DNA from 2 places in the Streptomyces sp. NBC_01506 genome. Region 2 is predicted to be linked to the other one. Evidence: predicted binding sites of a transcription regulator. Region 2 holds the regulator's gene; the other holds the start of a gene.

Region 1 (6,557 bases), 1.4 Mb from region 2:
GCGGGTGACGCTGGCGCCCGGGGCGAGCGGGCCGGTGGTGCAGGTGACCGTGGCGGAGGCGACGGTGCAGTCGGTGCTGGTAGCGGTCATCGGGGAGGGCAGCGGAGCCTTGACGGTGCCGGAGGCCAGCGGGTTGGGGCCGTGGTTGGTCAGGGTCAGGGTGTAGTCGATGCGCCCGTTGAGCAGGTTCGGCACCGGCTTGGCCGCGAGCTGGACGCCGAGGTCGGCTTCGGGTGCTGCGGTCGCGGGGGTGATCGCGATGCCGCTCGGGCCGGAGCCGACGGAGTAGGAGGCCGAGACGGAGTTCGTCGCGGTGTCCACGACGGTGACGTTGTCGTCGCTGTAGCCCGTGACGTACACCTGGGCGCCGTCAGGGGTCACCGCGACGGCGTCTGCGTTCTGGGGCACGGGAGTGGTGGCGACGACGGTGCTGGTGGCGGTGTCGATTGCCCGGACGGCTCCCGGGTCGTCGCCGGAGACGTAGGCGCGGGTGCCGTCCGGGGAGACGGCCGCGGCGAGATTAGTGCTGCTGGCGGGAAGCGTCGCGGCCACGGTGTTGGTGGTGAGGTCGAGTACGGCCACGGAACCGGCTGTGGGAACGTAGGCGCGGGTCCCGTCGGGGGTGAGCGCGATATCGCTGGTTTCGTCGCCGGTGGGAATGGTCGCGGTGACTGCCTTGGTGGCGGTGTTGATGACGGAGACCGTTCCGCCGGTGAAGTTGGCGGCGTAGGCGCGTGCGCCGTCCGCGCTGACGGCCACCGCCGCCGTGTAGTCGCCGACAGCGATGCTCGCGGTGGTCGCCCCGGTCGTGGTCACACTGGAATGAGTCATTGCGACGTCTCCCGTCCTGGCCCGCGCCGGGCGCGCAGGCCCCCACCGGCATCAAAGCTGCCGGGACGCGTCAAGATCTCGACACTCCCTGGGCTGGGGCCCGTTGGCGCATTTGACCGGATGACGATCATGAAACGTCTGGAACTGGCTGGTTTGGCTGCCCCGTGCCTGGCGCAGAAAATACCGGATTTACTGCGACAGAGGCCCTGCCGTGATCACCGCGACCTGCGTCGGGCCATTCCGGCCGCCGAGGCGAGGTGTACGCGTTTACTGCGGCAGTGCCGGATGGGCGGAGTGGGCATGAGGATCGAACCAGAGACCGACCTCGGGAACGGGGGCGCACTACGGTTGCCGCGCGCCCGGGTGGTGCCTCTGTCCGCCCCGCCCGCGTCGTACACCGCGGCGGTCGAGCGGTAACCGAGCCGCTTGCCCCAATGCTGCTGACCTACCTCGAGCAGCGCCCGAACACCATGACCGCCACCAATCCCAACGCCCGGTGGTTTCCCGGCCGCAGGGCTGGACAGCCCATGACCCCGCACACGCTCGAACTCAGGCTTCGCCACCTGGGCTTCCCCACCCAGCGAGGACGCACGTCGGACATCCGCCACCTCGTTCTCCAGGCCCCCCGCACCCGTGATCGCCCGCATGCTCGGATACCACGACGACACCACCGCCCAGCTCGCCGCCGAGGCAGGAGGAACCTGGCGCCACTATGCCCCCGGCGACCACACACGGTGACACCAGCGCCTCAATGACCAGGGAATAGGCGTCAGTCGATTACGCGAGGTCGCCAGTTTCACACCCCTACAGGCACGTACAGGCGCGGATCTCACGCGGTGTTGAACAGTGCCGCGAACCGCCCGGCGTACAGGTCCGCCCCCTTGTACCGGGACACCGCCTCCGCCGCCAGTACGGACGGCCCTTCGGGCGTCGGCACCTGACCGACACCGCCGCCGGGACCGAGCGGCAGCAGGATCGACGGGACGGGGGACGGCCGGTAGACGGAGGCCGGTTCCTCGCCCCGTATCTGCGCGAGGATGTTGGCCGCCACGACCTCGGCGTGCCGCATCGCGTAGCCGGCCATCTTCGACTCGTCGAGTGCGGCGAGGTCGCCGAGCGCGTAGATGTGCGGGTGTACGTGACCGTGCGCGTCGACGTTGAGCCTGTCCGTCACGCGTACATGGCCCTGCGGCGTGCGGGCCGGCGCCAGTTCCTCGCCGAGGTAGTCACCGCTGACCCTCACCCCGTGGCAGCGGAACCAGATGTCGGCGGACAGTTCCCCGGCCCCCACCGTGGCGACGCTGAACGCCCCCGCCCGCCCCGGCGCGCTCGCCGGTTCCCGCGCGAGCGCTGTCCCCAGCAGCAGCTCCACACCCAGCGCGTCGAGCTGCCGGCGCAGGTCCTCCCGCATCTCCCGCGTGAAGGCGGGCATCAGCCGCTCGGCCGGGTCGACCACCGTCACACGCTTCTTCGGCCACACGTGCTTGACCTCGCCCGCCAGCTCCAGCCCCACCGGCCCGGCGCCGACGATCAATACCCGCTCCGCGCCCGCGAGTTCCTTGTGCGCCGCCCGGATCCGGTCCAGCGCCTCGGCGGCGACGTCCGTGTCCATCTTGGCCGGGAAGGGGTAGTCGGAGCCGGACGCCAGGACGACGTAATCGGCGGCCACGCGCCCGCCGGACGCCAGGGTGACCCCGCCCGTGTCCACCGACACCGCCCGCTCGCGCACGACCCGGCCGTGCTTGAGGAGCTTGTCGTACGGATAGAAGATGTTGCCCGCCCAGTCGGGCCGCACCAGCGCGCGCAGCGCTCCGGCGGCGTGGACGAAGGCGTCCTTCGGCTCGACGAGGACGACATCCACCCCGTCGTCCGCCCCCTCGTCCAGCGCCTTGGCCACGGCGGAGCCGCCGTAGCCCCCGCCGACGACAACGACGGTCCGGCGCGCGTCGACGGCCCGGCTGTCTGTGTCAGTCATGTCATTGGCTCCCCACGCACCCGAAATGCTAGTTCGTACTACGAACCATATTAGTTCGCAACACGAACCACAAGCGGGTGCAGCGGGTGAGGGGACTTCGTCAGCTCCCGGGAAAGGGTTTCCACGACGTCGCCCGGTCGGGCTCCGGCGGCCCCCATGCCAGGGCGTGAAGTTCGAGCAGTCCCGGCTTCTCGCCGTCCATCAGCGACGGCGTCTCCAGCCGGTCCGCCATCTCCTCCAGATAGGTCGTCAGCGACTCGTACCGGGGCGTGTGGGGGTGCCGGTACCGGTCCCAGTCGCAGAGCCGCCCCGTCTCGGCGTCCAGATACAGGCCCGAGGTGTGGTCGTGGGCGCCGAGGGAGAAGACGGGGATCCAGGCGGGCCGCCAGATCACGAACTCCTCGCTGCCGTCGCGGCGCTGGAGGTCCGTCTTCATCGCGTACACGGACGCCACCGCCTCGAAGTCCATCAGAGTCAGGCCGCCGAGCATGAACGTGGCCCAGGGCACGTCGTGCACCCCCGCGTGTTCGTGCCACAGCGCCCTCAGTCCGGGCGGTATCCGTACGCCGATCCGCTCCTGGAGCGCGGCGATCTCCGAGTGGATCGCGCCCGGCCGGAGCGCGGCCAGCGTCCCCGGCGCGTGCCGGTCGAGCCATGCCTCGATGCGCTGCCAGGCGTCGGTGACCTGTCGCGCCTCGATCGCCGCTTGCTGCGCTTCCATCAGGCCCCGCAGTTCTTCCTTGTCCATGGCGGTCACCGTAGCGACCGGGGGCGATCGCTCAGAGCGAACACCCTCCCCAGGTATCCGGGGAACAACGACAGGCTCACAAGCATTGAGTCTGCATAGCTCAAGTTTTGACTGCCGAAGGGGAGACCATGGCTGCCACGTCCACACCGCTCACCCTGCCCGTTCTGCCGCTCGACGACGAGGTCGTGCTGCCCGGGATGGTGGTGCCGCTGGACCTGTCCGACTCCGAAGTACGTGCGGCCGTCGAGGCCGCCCAGGCGGCCGCCGGCGACGGATCCGACGGCTCCGACGGGGGAAAGCCCAAGGTGCTGCTCGTGCCGCGCCTCGACGGGGCATACGCGGGGACCGGCGTCCTCGGGACCGTCGAGCAGGTCGGCAGGCTCTCCGACGGCGACCCCGGCGCCCTGATCCGCGGCAGGGGCCGCGTCAGGATCGGCGCCGGTACGACCGGGCCCGGCCGGGCCCTGTGGGTCGAGGGGCTGCGTGTCGACGAGACCGTGCCCGACCCGCTGCCCGGTTCCGTCACCGAACTGATCAAGGAATACAAGGCTCTCGCCACCGACTGGCTGAAGAAGCGCGGCGCCTGGCAGGTCGTGGACCGTGTCCAGCAGATCGACGACGTCTCGCAGCTCGCCGACAACGCCGGCTACTCGCCGTTCCTCAGCACGGCCCAGAAGGTCGAGCTGCTGGAGACCGCCGACCCGGTGGCCCGGCTGAAGATGGCGACCGACCAGCTCCGCGAGCACTTCGCCGAGCAGGACGTCGCCGAATCCATCGCGAAGGACGTCCAGGAGGGCGTCGACAAGCAGCAGCGCGAGTTCCTGCTGCGGCGCCAGCTCGACGCCGTACGCCGGGAGCTGTCCGAGCTGAACGGCGACGCCGGGGACGAGTCCGACGACTACCGGTCCCGCGTGGAGGCCGCCGACCTGCCCGAGCACGTCCGTGAGGCCGCGCTCAAGGAGGTCGACAAGCTGGAGCGGTCGTCCGACCAGAGCCCCGAGGGCTCGTGGATCCGCACCTGGCTGGACACCGTCCTCGAACTGCCGTGGAACGAGCGGTCGCAGGACGCGTACGACATCCAGGGCGCCCGCGGCGTTCTCGACGCCGAGCACGCCGGTCTGGACGACGTGAAGGAACGCATCACGGAGTATCTGGCCGTCCGCAAGCGCCGCAGCGACCGCGGTCTCGGTGTGGTCGGAGGCCGCCGAGGCGGCGCCGTCCTCGCCCTCGTAGGACCTCCCGGAGTCGGAAAGACCTCCTTGGGAGAGTCCGTCGCGCACGCCATGGGACGGTCCTTCGTCCGCGTCGCGCTCGGCGGTGTCCGGGACGAGGCGGAGATCCGGGGCCACCGGCGTACGTACGTGGGCGCGCTTCCGGGCCGTATCGTCCGGGCGATCAAGGAGGCCGGTTCGATGAACCCGGTCGTCCTGCTGGACGAGATCGACAAGGTCGGCTCCGACTACCGGGGCGACCCGGCAGCGGCCCTCCTCGAAGTCCTCGACCCCGCGCAGAACCACACCTTCCGCGACCACTACCTGGAGGTCGAACTCGACCTTTCCGACGTGGTCTTCCTCGCCACCGCGAACGTCCTGGAGGCCATCCCCGAGGCACTGATCGACCGGATGGAGCTGGTGCGTCTCGACGGCTACACCGAGGACGAGAAGGTCGTCATCGCACGTGACCACCTGCTGCCCAGGCAGTTGGAGCGGGCGGGTCTGGACACCGGCGAGGTCACGCTGGAGGACGAGGCGCTGCGCAAGCTGGCGGGCGAGTACACCCGCGAAGCGGGCGTACGTAACCTCGAACGATCGATCGCCAGGCTGCTCCGCAAGGTCGCGGCACAGCACGAGCTGGGCGAGCGCGAACTGCCCCTCTCCGTAGGAGAAGGCGATCTGCGCGGCCTGATCGGCCGGCCGCACCACGTGCCCGAGTCCGCCCAGGACCCGGCCGAGCGCCGCACCGCGGTGCCGGGCGTGGCCACGGGCCTCGCCGTCACCGGGGCCGGCGGAGACGTCCTCTTTGTAGAGGCGTCGCTGGCCGACCCGGAGACGGGTGGTTCGGGTCTCACCCTGACCGGACAGCTCGGCGACGTCATGAAGGAGTCGGCACAGATCGCGCTGTCCTTCCTGCGCTCGCGCGGCGCCGAACTGGAGCTGCCGGTGGCCGATCTGAAGGACCGGGGCGTGCACATCCACTTCCCGGCGGGCGCGGTGCCCAAGGACGGCCCGAGCGCGGGCATCACGATGACGACGGCGCTCGCCTCGCTGCTGAGCGGACGCCAGGTCCGTACGGATGTCGCCATGACCGGCGAGGTCTCGCTGACCGGCCGGGTGCTGCCCATCGGCGGCCTGAAGCAGAAGCTGCTGGCCGCGCACCGGGCGGGCATCACGACGGTCGTGATCCCGAAGCGGAACGAGGCGGACCTGGACGACGTCCCCGCCGAGATCCTGGACAAGCTTCAGGTCCACCCGGTGACGGATGTACGCCAGGTCCTGGAGCTGGCGCTGTCGTCCGCGACGGCTCCGGCGGCCGTGCCGGCGGATGTCCCGGTCGCCGCGTAAGGCGCGCACGCGGGACAGGGCCCACGCGTCCACCGCCGCAATCGCGAGGGGCGGGCCCCGGCACTTACTCGGTGCCGGGGCCCGCCCCGTTCCTGTGCCGGGAGCGCGGGCTCGACCGGCCCTCCGTTTCCGGTCGCGCCCACACCCCCGGCGTCAGTCGCCCGGCGTCGCGCCCGCTCGCTCGCCGGGTGGGCCGTCAGCCGTTCGCGAGAGCCACGACGCGGTCGAGCGCGCCGTTGAACTTGTTGTGGTCGCCCACGATCGGCCCCGTCGAGGTGTACTGCCACATCGTGTAGAAGCCCCAGCCCGCCGGGAGTTCGCCCACCGTCGCGCTGTAACGGGCCACCCAGAGCGGGTTCGTGGCGCCGAAGGCGCTGGAGTTGCCCGTGCACTGGGTCCACCAGCTCGTGGCGGTGTAGATCACGGCGTCACGGCCGGTGCG
Region 2 (6,557 bases):
GCTCCGGTTGACTGCCGCGGCCTTGCCCAGGGTCTTGTTCAACTGTGACTGGGCACCGACGAGAGCCTGTTGGTTGTCGTCGACAAGCTGCTTCTGGATGGTCGTCTCCTCGGCGAACCAGATCTTGACGAGGTCTGTCTCCTGCTTGCACTCGACCTCGGCCGTCGCCACCTCGATCTCATCCTGGTCGGCCGTCTCCGCCTCCGCACCGGCCACGTCGGCTGTCTCCCAGACGGTGTCGACCTGGTACCCGCGGCCCTTCATGCACGACGCCCAGCGCGCCATGGCGGCCTTGACCGCGGGGGTCCGCTGGGAGAGTTCCAGGCTCTCGGTGTTGAGCCGCTCGACCAGTGCCACGTCGGGTGTGGGGGCCTTGCGCCCGACCTCACCGGTGCAGCCGCCTTCCGGCAACTCCTCCCCCTTGAAGGAGGTGAGTGGTTCGCTCCCGTCCTGTCCGGTGAGAACCGTGGCGGCCTCGGGTGTGTCCTGCTCCGGCGGGGGCGTGCTCTCCCGCCCTGTGGAGGGAAGGTGATAGCCGTGCGTCCGCGCCTGCGCCAGATCTGTCAGCCCGTAACGGCGCGGCATGTTGGACGCGTTGTCGGCCGGCGGCGGTGAAGTGCCGAGGTCCTCCGTACGCCAGTCCGTGAACCCGAACCGGTTCATACAGGCGATCTCCGCGGTGTCCCGGGCCTGCTGGACGGCGACCTCCTCGGCGTACGAGATCATGTACGTCTCCAATGGCAGCACCAGGCCCTTGGTGAGACCGCTGGTCGGGACCTTCTCGGGCCAGTTGTCCTCGAAGATCCTCGGTCCCTGAGCCGCGGACCGGGCCGCCGCGCCGTCGTCCGCCACCGTCTGAGGGACCTCTGTCTGCCCCTGACCACAGCCTGCGGAGATCATTGCCAGTGAGGCTGCGGCAAGCGGAACGAGAAGTCGTCGTCGCACAGTCATCACAGCCTCTTACTGCTGGCGTTGTTGTTCTTGAGAGCGGGAATCAAGTTGGCCATGGCCCCGGCCTGGAAGGTCTGATAGGTGCCTCCGTAGCCCGTGTTGTAGTAGATGCGGTGGGCACGCGAGTCACCGTTGGCCGCTCCGGCGGCGTTGTTCTTCACACCCTCGCCCGAGCCGGGGTCGCCCGCACGGCACTTGCTCCCGTTCGGGAGTCCGGTGTCGAACCCGGTTCCGTGGTTGAACTGGTAGCGCACCTGTTGCATACCTGACGACGTCAGTTGGTCGAAGCCTTGGTGCGAGTGCTCGCTCCCATTGGTGATGAAGCACGGGCTCGAGAAGAGTCCGATGTTCCGCATGCTGTTGTAGAACACCGCGAAACATCTGGTCGATGAGCTGCACTCGTCATCCGTGTACGTGACGTAGGCGTTCGCGGGGCTGGTGGGAAATAACAGCGCGGCAGACGCCACTGAGAAGATCAGAGAGAGTCGGCCGATGGGTCTTTTCTTCAAGACGGCTTTCCTTTCGCTCTGCAAAGACGGGGCCACGATGGACAGTTCGTGACTCGCAGCCATGACCAACAATCGCCCAGTAGCGATTGCTTCAACACCCTCACCTTGCTGCATTGCATAAAACGGTGGGCTTCAGAACGGGACAGATCAGCCAAGAACGGAAGCGAACAGCCGGAACGAGCGTGGCGTAGGCCGCAGGCCGTACACGATCCGGACAGGGTCCCGCTGGACGCCGCCCTGGCGGTCACGCCGGGCGGGGACCGCCTCGCGGAGGTCGGGATGCTCCGGGGCCGAGCCGGCAGCACGGCGCAAAGCACGAGAAAACGCCTGGAACATGGTCAGCAACACGGCCCCGGACGCCGGGGGCAGGTGATCGTGAGCTTGGGATGCGCCGGCCCCTGTCCGCCCGCCGCATGGTCCACACGCGGTCCTGAACCGGTCATTTTCAGCCACTCACGCCTCAAGTCCCAGGTGCCCGTGTCGAAAACCAGACCATTTACCGTCGCTCGCTCGACTTCTACCACCGTGCAGATTACTTTGATGCGCTCCAAGGCATGCCCCTGCATAATGCCGTGGCGCGGGAATGAAGGCGCCATCGCACATCTTTGCTCGCGGCAATGAGCCGTCCTGCAAGCGAATCGTTTGGAATAAGCTATTCCGGGATTCGCCGACGCGCTTGTCAAGAAGAGAGTGGAATCACTCGCCCAGGCAGGGAGTGCGGCGCGGAGAGGAAGAGTATTTGGTATTCAAGTGAGGCAGGGTTGAGGCTTGGTTACGAGCGCTGGAACAATCGACTCGATGAAACGGAATCTGCATGCGTCGAACTTTCGCTACTCTCGTCTCTCTCGTCCTGGGAATGGGAGGAATAGGTCTGATCACGGCTCCCACGGCGAGCGCGGCCGGCTACGGGTGCGGTGGGTCGCTGGTCGGTCAGTACAACATCAAGGGGTCCGACAACAGCACGTGGGGAACCATCAACGTCTACTACTCAAGTGCGAGCGGCGGAACCAACTGCATCGTCAACGTGGCCAAGAAGTACGCGGGAACGCCGCATGGGTTGGAGGTCCACCTCTTCCAGGGAAGCCGACGGGCGGATGACAAAGGCAGGTACTCGCAGTACGCCGGGCCCGTCTCGCTGAGCGAAACCAACGGAGATTGCATCACCGTTTCCGGTGAGGTGAGCAACCCCTCGGGGTCAACCGTCGCCATCGGCAAGTGGTCGAACGTCCACTGCGGTTGATGCTGCCCGTCAGCGGTCGCCCTCGCGGGTGACGTCGCGCAAGGTGACCCACCCGACCAGACCGCAAAGAGGCTCCCGTGCCGGAGAGATGAGACTACGACACCTCTCTCGACGCACGGGAGCCTCGTGCGCGAAACGGCCCGCCGGACAAACCGACGGACCGTCATGCGAGATCGCCCGGGCCGGACGGGACCTTAAGAACACGCCCTAGTCCGACGACAGCTTCGGCTTCGGCCGCCACACCACCAGCGCGCTCGCCTGCTGTACGTCCTGATACGGCACCAGGTCCCGCCGGTACGACGCGTGGACCTGGGCCTCGCGCTGGCGCATCGCCGCCGCCGCGCCGTCCACCGCCGCGCCCAGTTCGGCCACGCGCGCCTGGAGCGCCGCGACCTGGTTCTCCAGCTCGATGATGCGCTTGATGCCGGCGAGGTTGATGCCCTCGTCCTGCGACAACTGCTGCACCTGCCGCAGCAGTTCGATGTCGCGCGCCGAGTAACGCCGGCCGCGGCCCGCCGTACGGTCCGGTGAGACCAGGCCGAGGCGGTCGTACTGGCGCAGCGTCTGCGGGTGCAGACCGGACAGTTGGGCCGCCACCGAGATGACGTACACCGGCGACTCTTCGGTCAGCTCGTAGGCTCGGTTGAACGATGAGTGCGGCCGACGCCGCCCGACCCCGTCCATTGGAGTCACGCTCCCTTCGCTGCCTGGAACAGCTCGTCCCGCGGGTTCTCCCCCGCGGTCGCCTTCCGGTAGGTCTCCAGCGCGTCACGGGCCTCGGCGCCGAGATCCTTGGGGACGACCACCTCGACGGTGACCAGGAGGTCGCCACGGCTGCCGTCCTTACGTACGGCACCCTTCCCCCGGGCGCGCATCGTACGGCCGTTGGGCGTGCCCGCGGGCAGTTTCAGCGTGACCGGCGGCCCGCCCAGCGTCGGGACCTTGACCTCGCCGCCGAGTGCCGCCTCCGTGAAGGTGACCGGCACGGTGACGGTGAGGTTGTCGTCCTTGCGGCCGAAGACCGGGTGCGAGCCGACATGGACGACCACGTACAGATCGCCCGCCGGACCGCCGCGCTCACCGGGCGCGCCCTTGCCGCGCAGCCGGATCCGCTGGCCGTCGCTGACGCCCGCCGGGATCCGGACCTGCATGGTCCGCGAGGACCTGGCACGGCCGCTGCCCTTGCAGACGTCGCACGGGTCCTGGGCGATGAGCCCGCGGCCCTTGCAGTCCACGCACGGGTCGGTCAGCGAGAAGCCGCCGCCCGAGCCGCGCGACACCTGTCCGGTGCCCACGCAGGTCGGGCAGACCCGCGGCGAACCGTTCTTGTCGCCGGTGCCCGAGCACGCCTTGCACGGCGCCTGGCTGGACATCCGCAGCGGGACCGTGGCCCCGTCGACCGCCTCGGTGAAACTGAGCGTCACCTCGGACTCGATGTCCTGGCCGCGGCGCGGCTGCGCACGCGTCCCCGTGCCGGGACCGCCTCTGTTGAAGAGGCCGCCGAACACGTCCCCGAGCCCGCCGCCGAAGCCGCCGGCGCCGCTCTGGCCCTGGGACCCCTGGCCGCCGCCCTGGGGGCCGCCTCCGAAGAGGTCGCCCAGGTCGAAGTTGAAGGATCCGCCGCCACCGGCGCCGGGGCCGGCCCGGAAGCCGCCGCCGTTGCCGAACAGCGACCGCGCCTCGTCGTACTCCTTGCGCCGCTTGGGGTCGCCGAGTACGTCGTTGGCCTCGGAGATCTCCTTGAAGCGCTCCTCGGCCTTGGCGTCACCCTTGTTGGCGTCCGGGTGGAACTCGCGGGCGAGCTTCCGGTACGCCTTCTTGATCTCGGCCTCGGTGGCGTCCTTGGGGACGCCGAGAACCTTGTAGTAGTCCTTCTCCACGAAGTCCTTGGTACTCATTCCCGACGTCCCTCCTCACTGCCTGTCATGCGTACTGCCTGTCCGTACGGCCGCCGTACCGCTCGTCCGTACCACCCGTCCGTACGTCAGCCCTCGTCCGGGCCACCGCTCTCCTCGTCCGTCTCCGGCTCGTCGGCGTTCGACGCCTTCTCCCCGGGCTGGACCCCCGGCTGGGGCTCCGCCACGGCGACGCGCGCGGGCCTGATGGTCCGCTCGCCGAACCGGTACCCAGGCTGGAGGATCGCGACGCACGTGTCCTCGGTGACATCCGGCGCGTAGCTGTGCATCAGGGCCTCGTGGATCGTCGGGTCGAAGGGCTCGCCCTCCTTGCCGAACTGCTGGAGGCCCATCTTCGCGGCCACCGTCTCCAGCGATTCCGCGACCGACTTGAACCCGCCCACCAGCTCGGCGTGCTCCCGCGCGCGCCCGATGTCGTCGAGCACGGGCAGCAGCTCGGTCAGCAGGCTCGCGACAGCGATCTCCTTGACCGAGACCCGGTCCCGCTCGACCCGGCGGCGGTAGTTCTGATACTCGGCCTGGAGCCGCTGGAGGTCGGCCGTGCGCTCACCGAGCGCCGTACGGACCTGGTCCAACTGAGCGATCAGCGCGGTCTGTGTGGCGTCTTGCTGTACGTCCCCGGCCGGGGGGGCCGCCGGGCCCGGCTCCTTCGCGGAGTCCGGCTCGGCGGCCTTCGGCGCGGCGTCATCGGGGGTGGCGCCTGAAGGGACGTCGGGCTCCTCTTCGAAGCCCGGAGTCTCCTCCGTCACGCGGCACCGTCCTTCTTGGGCTTCTCGTCGTCGACGATCTCGGCGTCCACGACATCGTCCGCGCCGTCGGCGGGACCGGCGGGACCGGCCTGCTCCGTGCCCGGGGCGTCGGTGGCACCGTCGGCCTGCGCGTTGGCGTACATGGCCTGGCCGAGCTTCTGCGAGACGGCGGCGACCTTCTCCGTGGCCGTACGGATCTCGGCCGTGTCCTCACCCTTGAGCTTCTCCTTCAGCTCGCCGATGGAGGTCTCGACCTCGTCCTTCACGTCACCGGGGACCTTGTCCTCGTTGTCCTTGAGGAACTTCTCCGTCTGGTAGACGAGCTGTTCGGCCTGGTTGCGGGTCTCGGCGGCCTCGCGACGGCGGTGGTCCTCGTCCGCGTACTGCTCGGCCTCTTCACGCATCCGGTTGACCTCGTCCTTCGGCAGCGAGGAGCCACCGGTGACGGTCATCTTCTGCTCCTTGCCGGTGCCGAGGTCCTTCGCGGCCACGTGCATGATGCCGTTGGCGTCGATGTCGAAGGCGACCTCGATCTGCGGCACACCGCGCGGGGCGGGCGGCAGTCCGGTCAGCTCGAACATTCCGAGCTTCTTGTTGTACGCCGCGATCTCGCGCTCGCCCTGGTAGACCTGGATCTGCACCGACGGCTGGTTGTCCTCGGCCGTCGTGAAGATCTCGGAGCGCTTGGTCGGGATCGTCGTGTTGCGCTCGATGAGCTTGGTCATGATGCCGCCCTTGGTCTCGATACCAAGAGACAGCGGGGTGACGTCGAGCAGCAGGACGTCCTTGACCTCGCCCTTGAGGACACCGGCCTGGAGGGCGGCACCGATGGCCACGACCTCGTCCGGGTTGACGCCCTTGTTGGCGTCACGGCCGCCGGTGAGCTCCTTGACGATCTCGGCGACGGCGGGCATACGCGTGGAGCCGCCGACCAGGACCACGTGGTCGATCTCGGACAGCGCGATGCCGGCGTCCTTGATGACGTTGTGGAAGGGGGTCTTGCAGCGCTCCAGCAGGTCGGCCGTGAGCTGCTGGAACTGAGAGCGCGTGAGCTTCTCGTCCAGGTGCAGCGGGCCTTCGGCGGACGCCGTGATGTACGGCAGGTTGATCGTGGTCTCGGTGGAGGACGACAGCTCGATCTTCGCCTTCTCCGCGGCCTCGCGGAGACGCTGGAGAGCCATCTTGTCCTTGG

Evidence for each region. Region 2 encodes HspR, which represses chaperone genes until heat shock. Its sites were predicted from a motif close to TTGAGNNNNNNNNNCTCAA; they were not measured.
Region 1: the regulator HspR is predicted to act here: its motif matches at 3,640-3,658, upstream of lon (endopeptidase La).

Annotation. Positions count from the first base shown of each region.
Region 1 covers NZ_CP109422.1:2,848,531-2,855,087, reverse strand. The annotation lists gene OG329_RS12110 (hypothetical protein) at 1-831, opposite strand, end outside; gene OG329_RS12105 (NAD(P)/FAD-dependent oxidoreductase) at 1,661-2,806, opposite strand; gene OG329_RS12100 (SMI1/KNR4 family protein) at 2,907-3,554, opposite strand; gene lon (endopeptidase La) at 3,683-6,115, shown strand; gene OG329_RS12090 (lysozyme) at 6,312-6,557, opposite strand, start outside.
Region 2 covers NZ_CP109422.1:4,230,232-4,236,788, forward strand. The annotation lists gene OG329_RS18355 (hypothetical protein) at 1-852, opposite strand, end outside; gene OG329_RS18360 (hypothetical protein) at 951-1,322, opposite strand; gene OG329_RS18365 (hypothetical protein) at 2,317-2,700, shown strand; gene OG329_RS18370 (heat shock protein transcriptional repressor HspR) at 2,908-3,384, opposite strand; gene dnaJ (molecular chaperone DnaJ) at 3,390-4,598, opposite strand; gene grpE (nucleotide exchange factor GrpE) at 4,685-5,365, opposite strand; gene dnaK (molecular chaperone DnaK) at 5,362-6,557, opposite strand, start outside.